3 regions of the Methylobacterium nodulans ORS 2060 genome follow, and region 1 is predicted to be linked to each of the others. Evidence: predicted binding sites of a transcription regulator. Region 1 holds the regulator's gene; each other region holds the start of a gene.
What was found. Region 1 encodes HrcA, which represses chaperone genes, less so after heat shock. Its sites were predicted from a motif close to GTTAGCACTCNCNNNNNGNGAGTGCTAAC; they were not measured.
Positions count from the first base shown of each region.

Region 2: a site for HrcA is predicted at 1,495-1,523, ahead of groES (co-chaperone GroES). Genes of this name have one in related genera too.
Region 3: a site for HrcA is predicted at 1,251-1,279, ahead of groES (co-chaperone GroES). Genes of this name have one in related genera too.

Region 1 covers NC_011894.1:4,841,592-4,844,863, forward strand. The annotation lists gene MNOD_RS22450 (ligase-associated DNA damage response DEXH box helicase) at 1-1,037, opposite strand, end outside; gene hrcA (heat-inducible transcriptional repressor HrcA) at 1,082-2,185, opposite strand; gene MNOD_RS22460 (hypothetical protein) at 2,366-2,653, shown strand; gene rph (ribonuclease PH) at 2,765-3,272, shown strand, end outside.
Region 2 covers NC_011887.1:57,201-60,472, reverse strand. The annotation lists gene groL (chaperonin GroEL) at 1-1,031, opposite strand, end outside; gene groES (co-chaperone GroES) at 1,123-1,410, opposite strand; gene MNOD_RS49730 (ribosome modulation factor) at 2,599-2,793, shown strand; gene MNOD_RS50215 (hypothetical protein) at 3,046-3,168, shown strand.
Region 3 covers NC_011894.1:737,154-740,425, forward strand. The annotation lists gene groL (chaperonin GroEL) at 1-796, opposite strand, end outside; gene groES (co-chaperone GroES) at 899-1,186, opposite strand; gene MNOD_RS03275 (magnesium transporter CorA family protein) at 1,363-2,337, shown strand; gene MNOD_RS03280 (lipopolysaccharide biosynthesis protein) at 2,511-3,272, shown strand, end outside.

The DNA of each region.
Region 1 (3,272 bases):
CGCTGCATGATCCGGCTCGCCCCCTTGGGCGCCCCGACATTCACCACGAGGTCGACGTCGCCCCAGTCGATGCCGAGATCCAGGGTGGCGGTGCAGACCACCGCCCGCAGGCGGCCCTCCGCCATCGCCGCCTCGACCCGCCGGCGCTGCGTCGCGTCGAGCGAGCCATGGTGGAGCGCGATCGGCAGCACATCCTCGTTGAGCTTCCACAGCTCCTGGAAGGTGTACTCGGCCTGAAGCCGCGTGTTGACGAAGACGAGCACCATCCGGTGCCGGCGGATGAGGTCGTAGATGGCCGGCATCGCCAGCGAGGCCGTGTGGCCGGCGAGCGGCAGATGGCGCGTCGCCTCCAGCAGGCGCAGGTCCGGCTTCGCCCCGCCCGAGACCACGATGAGATCGGCGCTGCGCGGCTCCGGCGCCTGCGGGACGAGGTAGCGCCGGAGCGCGTCCGGCTCGCGCACGGTCGCGGAGAGGCCCGTGGCGGCAAGCCCGGGGGCGAGCCGGTGCAGCCGGGCGAGGCCGAGCGCGAGGAGGTCGCCGCGCTTCGAGGTGACGAGGGCATGGAGTTCGTCGAGCACCACCCGCCTGAGGCCGGCGAAAAAAACCTCCGCCTCGCGGTGGGCGATCAGGAGCGCGAGCTGCTCAGGGGTGGTGAGCAGGATGTCGGGCGGCTGCGCGATCTGGCGGCTGCGCTTGTGGGCCGGCGTGTCGCCCGTGCGGGTCTCGATGCGAAGCCCGAGGCCCATCTCGGCCACCGGCGCTTCGAGGTTGCGGGCGATGTCGACGGCGAGCGCCTTCAGGGGCGAGACGTAAAGGGTGTGCAGGCCGCGCCGCGCCGCGGCCTCGCGGCCGGCGAGGTCGACGAGGGTCGGCAGGAAGCCCGCCAGCGTCTTGCCGGCCCCGGTCGGGGCGACGAGGAGGGCGGAGCGGCCCGCCTGCGCGGCGCCAAGCAGCGCGAGCTGGTGCGGCCGCGGGGTCCAGCCGCGCGAGGCGAACCAGTCGGCGAAGGCGGCCGGGAGCGCATCCGGATCCCGCACGGGCGAGAGGGCCTCGCGCCCCGCCGGAACCGCGCTGCGGCGGCTCACACCCGCCCGTTCTCCAGCATCCGGGACATCACCCGGGCGGTGAAATCGACCATCGGCACGATGCGGGCGTAGTTGAGCCGGGTCGGCCCGATCACGCCGACGACGCCGACGATCTTCTGGCGCCCGTCATGGAAGGGCGCGGCGATCATCGAGGATCCGGAGAGCGAGAAGAGCTTGTTCTCGGAGCCGATGAAGATGCGCACGCCTTCGCCCCCCTCGGCCCGGGTGAGGAGGTCGATGACGTCCTTCTGGCTCTCGAGATCGCTGAACAGGAGGCGGATCCGCTCCAGATCCTCCGCGGCGCGCAGATCCTCCAGGAGATTCGCCTGCCCGCGCACGATGAGATGGCGCTCCTCGCTCGGACCGACCGAGCGGGCGAGCCCCGCATCGACCAGCCGCTCGGTGAGCGCGTCGAGTTCCCGCTTCATCGCCTCCCGGCTGGCTTCGATCTCGGCGCGCACTTCCCCGAGCGTCCGGCCGCGGATGCGGGCGTTGAGGAAGTTGGAGGCTTCCTGCAGGGCGCCCGCCGGCAGCCCGGGGGGCAGGTCGACGAGGCGGTTCTCGACCGATCCGTCCTCCGAGACCAGCACCACGAGGGCCCGGCCCGGATCGAGCCGCACGAACTCGACATGGCGCAGATTGGCGTTCTGCTTCGTCGTCACGACGACGCCGGCCCCGCGGGAGATGCCGGACAGCATCACGGAGGCTTCCGTCAGGGCGGTCTCGAAGGTGTGGCGGGAGGCGGCAGCGCGCATCTGCGCCTCGATCCGCCCCTGCTCCTCCTGGCCGACATCCCCGAGTTCGAGCAGCGCGTCGACGAAGAAGCGCAGGCCCGTCTCCGTGGGCAGGCGGCCGGCGCTGGTATGGGGGGCGTAGATCAGCCCGGCCTGTTCCAGATCCGCCATCACGTTGCGCACCGAGGCCGGCGACAGCGTCATGGGCAGGATGCGGGCGAGATTGCGGGACCCGACCGGCTCGCCCGTGGCGAGGTAGCTCTCGACGATCTGGCGGAAGATCTCGCGCGAGCGCTCGTTCAACTCGGCGAGGCTGCGAGCCTGGCCGGGCCCGGCCGGCAGAGGGGGGAGATCGCGCGTGTTCATCAACCACTTGGAACGACTGACGTCTTAATGTGAGGCTGGCGCGGCGCGCGCGCAAGCGTGGGAGCCCGCGCTCCGTCGCCGCTCCGTCAGTTGCCGTTCAGCCGCGCGACCCCATCCTTCTCCTCCCGGCCTTGGGACAGGCATGCCCCGGGTCGGCAGGAGGAAACCTCGGAGGCCATCATGCTGACATCCCGCATCGCGATCCGCGGCCGACATCTCACCGCCGCCGCAGCCTTCGTCGTCGCCGGTCTCGCCGGCGCGGGCAGCAGCGCCCAGGCGGCTCCCTTCGCGCCGGCGCCCGCAGTGGCGGCATCCGTCGATTCCGGCATCGTCCAGATCCGCCACGGGCGCGGGCACGGGCGCGGGCACCATTACGGCTGGCGCCGCCACCATCATCACCATTGGCGGCCCTACCACCACCGCCGCCACCACTACCGCCATCATCATCGCCGCCACTGGCGCTACTAACCCGGCGCATGTTTCCGGCCCGGAGACCGGCATGGTCTCCGGGCTCCCCGCTTGCCGCCCGGCGCGCCAGCGCCTATGAGCGCGACCCCGTGCCGATCGAAGGAGAGCCCCATGCGTCCGTCCAAGCGTGCGCCGGAGGAATTGCGCAAGGTCACGCTGGAGCGGGGCGTCGCGCGCTACGCCGAGGGCTCCTGCCTCGTCACCTTCGGCGAGACCCGGGTGCTGTGCACCGCCTCGCTGGAGGAACGCGGCCCGTCCTGGCTGCGCGGCTCCGGCAAGGGCTGGATCACCGCCGAATACGCCATGCTCCCGCGCGCGACCCATGAGCGCAACCGGCGCGAGGTCAATGCGGGCAAGCCCTCGGGCCGCACGCAGGAGATCCAGCGGCTGATCGGCCGCTCGCTGCGCGCGGTGGTGAACCTGCCCGCCATCGGCGAGCGCCAGATCGTGATCGACTGCGACGTGCTGCAGGCCGATGGCGGCACCCGCACCGCCTCGATCACGGGCGCCTGGGTGGCCCTGCACGAGTGCTTCACCTGGATGCGCAGCCGCTCGATCATCTCGGTCGATCCGATGCGCGACCACGTGGCCGCCGTGTCCTGCGGCATCCACAAGGGCA
Region 2 (3,272 bases), on a different replicon from region 1:
GCCTCGATGTCCGCCTTCTCGCCGGCCCCATCGATGATCGTGGTGGTCTCCTTCTCGATCCGCACCCGCTTGGCCCGGCCGAGCATCGGCAGCGTCACGTTCTCCAGCTTGATGCCGAGATCCTCCGCGATCATCTGCCCGGCGGTCAGGATGGCGATGTCCTCCAGCATCGCCTTGCGGCGGTCGCCAAAGCCCGGCGCCTTCACGGCCGCCACCTTCAGCCCGCCGCGCAGCTTGTTGACCACCAGCGTGGCCAGCGCCTCGCCCTCGATGTCCTCGGCCACGATCAGCAGCGGCTTGCCGGTCTGCACCACCGCCTCCAGCACCGGCAGCATGGCCTGGAGCGAGGACAGCTTCTTCTCGTGGATCAGGATGTAGGGATCCTCGAGCTCGGCGATCATCTTCTCCGCATTGGTGATGAAGTACGGAGACAGGTAGCCGCGGTCGAACTGCATGCCCTCGACCACGTCGAGCTCGGTCTCGGCCGTCTTGGCCTCCTCAGCCGTGATCACGCCCTCGTTGCCGACCTTCTGCATCGCCTGGGCGATCATCTGGCCGATGTCCTTGTCGCCATTGGCCGAGATCGTGCCGACCTGGGCGATCTCCTCCGACGAGGCGACCTTCCTGGCGCGGCCGGTAATGTCCTTCACGGCGGCGGCGACGGCGAGGTCGATGCCGCGCTTGAGGTCCATCGGGTTCATGCCGGCGGCGACGTACTTGGCGCCTTCCTTGACGATGGCCTGGGCCAGCACGGTCGCCGTGGTGGTGCCATCACCGGCGACGTCGCTGGTCTTCGAGGCCACCTCGCGCACCATCTGGGCGCCCATGTTCTCGAACTTGTCGGCGAGCTCGATCTCTTTGGCGACCGTCACGCCGTCCTTGGTGATGCGGGGCGCCCCGAAGCTCTTCTCGAGCACCACGTTGCGGCCCTTCGGGCCGAGCGTCACCTTCACGGCGTTGGCCAGGATGTCGACGCCGCGCAGCATCCTCTCGCGCGCGTCCGAAGAGAAACGAACGTCCTTGGCAGCCATCGGATAGATCCTTTTTGTTAGATTGCAGCCCCAAGGCGCCCCAGATGGGCAGCCTCAAAGGGCGAAGTTCACGAGTCCGTGGGAGGCCGCCTCAGGCGAGGACGCCCATGATGTCGGATTCTTTCATGATCAGCAGGTCCTGACCGTCGATGCGGACCTCGGTGCCGGACCACTTGCCGAACAGCACGCGGTCGCCGGTCTTGACGTCGAGGGGGACGAGCTTGCCGGTTTCGTCGCGGGCGCCCGGGCCGACGGCGACGATCTCGCCCTCCTGCGGCTTCTCCTTGGCGGTGTCCGGGATGATGATGCCGCCCTTGGTCTTCTCCTCCGCCTCGATGCGGCGGACGACGACACGGTCGTGCAGCGGACGAAAAGTCATGGGGCCTCCAGTTTCCTGCCTAATGGGGTGAGCGGCTTGTCAGTGCTGCCGCTTGAGAGAGGCGGACTCCTCTCCGCCAAAAAGCTTAGCACTCCTCGTCCTGGAGTGCTAACGGTCATTGGCCGGTTTCGCAACTTGCTTCCGAGCTGTACGTCTGCGATGACACTGCTCAAGCTGGCCGCCCAGCCCAGGCCATTCTCGCCGCCGGTCCGGGGCTGACACATTGCAGCCGCTGACATGACTGGCTGATTTCGCGCTGGGCTGATTAGAGGATCGGCTCGCGGAACTCTGTCCGGCTTCATCCTAGCAGCTGCTCTGTCCTGCCGATGAACCAAGTTTTCTTCAGCTAAGAACCTGCCTACCCTGAAGGGTATAGGTGGTACGGGTGGTACTCGAAGGGGAACATCTTGGATGAGGTGGTGCCGGCGAGGAACTGGGTGGGACTGGGCAGAATCCTGCTGGTACCACGCTGTACCCCGCCCAGTACCACCTGAGACTGGCAATCCCCTTCGAATACCGCCTGTCCCGCCTGTACCACCGAGTGAAAGAGCTCTGCGGTTCGGCCCACAGGATCTGCCCCTCAAGTAGCCGGCAGCAACCAGTCAATCGACGGACCCACGCTCAAGGCACTGCGACAAACTGGATCTTCTCGAACATGGCCACCTGTCGGTGCTTGCAGTCCCTGTCGACGTCCAGGACCTTGTCGCCCGCAACCCCGGAAGCGATGCAGCTGTAGACGATCTATATCGAAGCGTGCTGGCTCTCGTGGTTGGCGGCCAGGACTGCGTGAGCGCGCGCCCGCTCCGGCTACTTGGCGAGGCGCACTCCCGTTTCCGGTAACGGCTCGCAGCTTAGCGAGATCAGGTCACGGAACAGGAGGGCGAGGACGGCCTTCTTTTTCTGACACCCTGATGGCTGGAGGTCTTCTTTGACCAAACCAACGGATCCCAAGCTCGACGACGATCCACTCCACCCGGCGGTCGGGCTCCGTGCCGATGAGCAGCGCCGGCCGAATCCGCATGGCGAAAGAGCAAACTCGCCGGGAGCAACGGACCCAGCTGATCAGGGCACGCCCGGGCACTGCGCTCTCGAGAACGACGAGCGAGACCGGCCAGACCAAAATGGCAAGCAGGGCTGCCGTGGTGCGTAGCTCATCACTGCGGCGTGGTTGCAGCGTGGAGCACAGCCATGGCGATGAGCGGTTCGGATTCAAAGAAGCCGACGAGTGACCCGGTATCGGAGGGAGTACGCGCTCATCAGCGCGGCAAGCCACGAGACGCTTGCCCATACCCGGCCAAATCAGAGCAGCGTCAGCAGTGGCTTGAGGGCTATGATGGTCGACCGCGCAACTCGCCACCGGACTTGCCGATAGAGCGTAGCTGAGAGGGCAGTCTGCTGAGCGCCCAGCGCGGTGCTGCTCAGATTGCAGACGCCCTGTCCCGCCCCCGCCCCCTGTACCGCCTCAGCTGACCTGCTTCCGCTCTGCAGTACACCAACACCGCCTGCACCATCCGGCGATAAATCCCGCCAAGCGATGGTGATCCCCTCGAACGCGAAGCTGCCCGTTAGCGTTGTTGATACGGCGCCGCCTGTGCGCTGGTAGGACGTGAGGCTACCATGAAGTCGATGTCTGAGATGACCCACGACATCACCGATTCAGTCAAGAAGATGGTTGGCCGGCTGACGGGCCGTGGCGATCATAACACCTACGCAAACAAGCCATCCGGCCAAGCCAGCAAGTTGACTGAAAAGAAGTGACTCGAGCAGAGGTGGAGGCGCCAAGGAAGCCGCCCCCACCTTCCGAACGGCCGGCGCCCTCCGCAAAGGAGCTCGGTGATGGGTTGGCGGAAAGAGCTGTACGG
Region 3 (3,272 bases), 3.7 Mb from region 1:
TGTTGACCACCAGCGTGGCCAGCGCCTCGCCCTCGATGTCCTCGGCCACGATCAGCAGCGGCTTGCCGGTCTGCACCACCGCCTCCAGCACCGGCAGCATGGCCTGGAGCGAGGACAGCTTCTTCTCGTGGATCAGGATGTAGGGATCCTCGAGCTCGGCGATCATCTTCTCCGCATTGGTGATGAAGTACGGAGACAGGTAGCCGCGGTCGAACTGCATGCCCTCGACCACGTCGAGCTCGGTCTCGGCCGTCTTGGCCTCCTCGACCGTGATCACGCCCTCGTTGCCGACCTTCTGCATCGCCTGGGCGATCATCTGGCCGATGTCCTTGTCGCCATTGGCCGAGATGGTGCCGACCTGGGCGATCTCCTCGGAGGCCGAGACCTTCTTGGAGCGGCCCTGGATGTCCTTGACCACCGCGGTGACCGCAAGGTCGATGCCGCGCTTGAGGTCCATCGGGTTCATGCCGGCGGCGACGTACTTGGCGCCTTCCTTGACGATGGCCTGGGCCAGCACGGTCGCCGTGGTGGTGCCATCACCCGCGAGATCGTTGGTCTTCGAGGCCACCTCGCGCACCATCTGGGCGCCCATGTTCTCGAACTTGTCGGCGAGCTCGATCTCTTTCGCGACCGTCACGCCGTCCTTGGTGATGCGGGGTGCCCCGAAGCTCTTCTCGATCACCACGTTGCGGCCCTTCGGGCCGAGCGTCACCTTCACCGCATCCGCCAGGATGTCGACGCCGCGCAGCATCTTGTCGCGCGCGTCGGAGGCGAAACGGACGTCTTTCGCTGCCATGTCCAATCCTCTCTGAACGATTGTCTTATCGTCGATCGTCCGCGCGGCGCCCGTCATCGGCGCCCGGGCGGCGGACGTCTCACAGGAATCCGGTTCCCGCCCTCAGGCGAGGACGCCCATGATGTCGGATTCCTTCATGATCAGGAGATCCTGACCGTCGATCTTGACCTCGGTGCCGGACCACTTGCCGAACAGCACGCGGTCGCCGGCCTTGACGTCGAGGGGGACGAGCTTGCCGGTTTCGTCGCGGGCGCCCGGGCCGACGGCGACGATCTCGCCCTCCTGCGGCTTCTCCTTGGCGGTGTCCGGGATGATGATGCCGCCCTTGGTCTTCTCCTCGCTCTCGATGCGACGGACGACCACGCGGTCGTGCAGCGGACGGAATTGCATGTGCTGCCCTCTTGCTTCCCACAAGGACTTGCGGTTGGTGCGGCGGCGCGGCGCCCGCCGGCCTGCTAGCACTCTTACGAAGTGAGTGCCAAGGCTGGCGGTGAGTTATGCGGAGCCTTCGGGCGAGTCAAGACGGTCCGCGAGATCGCCGCGGCCCCATCCAGGAACCTTCCCCGATGATCACCCTGCACGGTCCCGGTGGCGTCGTCGCTGAGGGCGCGGCCTGCGCGGCGCCCCCGCCCCACGCGACATGGCTCGACCTCGTCGATCCGAACGAGACCGAGATCGCGCTGGCCGAGGAGGCGACCGGCCTCGCCGTGCCCTCCCGGGAGGCGCTGAGCGAGGTGGAGCGGTCGAGCCGCCTGCGGCGGCGGCGGGACGCGCTCTATCTCAGCACCCCGATGGTCTCCTTCGTGCCGGGCGACCTTTCGCTGCGCCCGCTCGGCTTCATTCTGACCCGCGAGCGGCTGGTGTCGATCCGCTTCCAGCCGCTGGCCGCCTTCGATACCGTGAAGCAGCGCCAGGCGGAGCATGACGGCCCGGAAACCAGCGTCGGGGTGTTCGGCGCGCTCGTCGCGGAACTCGTCGATGCCATGGCCGACAGCCTGGAGGCGATGAGCGACGCCCTCGACGCGCTCTCGACCCGCGTCTTCCACTTCGACGCCGCCCAGGGCGGGCAGGCGGCCCCGAAACGCCGCGACCTCGCGCTGCGGCGCATCCTCGGCGAGATCGGCCGCCGGGGAAAGGCCCTCGCCAAGCTGCGGGCCGCCCTCGTCGGCCTCGACCGCATCGTGCCGTTCGTGGCGAGCGAGGCCACCTGGCTCAAGCCCGAGGATCACGCCCATCTCGATACGCTGCACCTCGACATCGCCTCGCTGGAGGAATTCGAGACGCGCCTCTCCGAGACCGTGCAGTTCCTCCTCGACGCGGCGCTCGGGCTCATCAACATCGAGCAGAACAACACCTTCCGGGTGCTCACGGTGGTGTCGATCATCGGCATCCCGCCGACTCTGATCGCATCGATGTACGGCATGAACTTCAAGCACATGCCGGAGCTCGACTGGGCCTGGGGCTACCCCTACGGGCTGGGCCTGATCCTGCTGAGCGCGCTGGCGCCGGCGGTGTGGTTCAAGGCGAAGGGCTGGTTCTGACCCGCGGGCCTCGATCGGCCTCAAGGCCAGGGGCCGCCCACATGCGGGGAATCGGGCTGCCGAGGGCCGCTGGAGCATCGCGCGACCTAGCTGCGCCGACGCACTTAAGGACATCTTCGCCGCTGGTACCTAGAATCCCCCCGTTCCGTCCCGCAATCCCCGAAAGCCCGGACATGGCGGTCATCGCAGCCTTCGTGATCAATGCCGCGCTGAACTTCGCGCTCGGGCTCCTGATCGCCCGGTTCCTCGGGCCGGCGGATTTCGGCCGCTTCGCGCTCGGCACGGCGGGCGCCGTGCTGCTCAACACGCTCCTGTTCGAATGGCTGCGCCTCTCGGCCACGCGCTTCTACTCCGACCGGGTGCGCCGGCACGAGCCCTGGATCCGCCACATGCTGAACCGCGCCTATGCGGCCGTGGCCGTGGGGCTCTTCGGCGCGGCGCTCATCTGCCTCGGCGGCGGCGAGGCCGCGGCGGGCTGGCGCGACGAGGCGCGGCTCTCAGCCGCGGCGGCCGCGGCGGCGATCGGCATCGGCCTCTTCGACGCCTACGCGGCGCTCGCCCGGGCGCGGTTCGCGGGCGGCCTCTACCTCCGGCTGGTGCTCGCCAAGAACGCGATCGCGGCTTTGCTGATGACCGGGACGGCGTGGCTCCTCCCCTCCCCGGCCCTGGTGATGGTGGCGGGCGGCCTGAGTCAGCTCCTTGCGGTGCTGGCAGTCCGGCAGGCGCTCGCCGACCCGGCGCGGGCCGAAGCGCGCCGGCACGGGCCGGAGACCCTGCGGCTCTTCCTCGGCTACGGCCTGCCGCTCATCGCCGCCAATGCCGTCTATCACCTGATGCCCTTCGCGAACCGCGCAGCCATCGCGGCGGCGGCCGGATTCGCGGAATCCGGCTACTTCTCCCTCGCCGCCGATATCGGCGGGCGCATCTTCAGCACG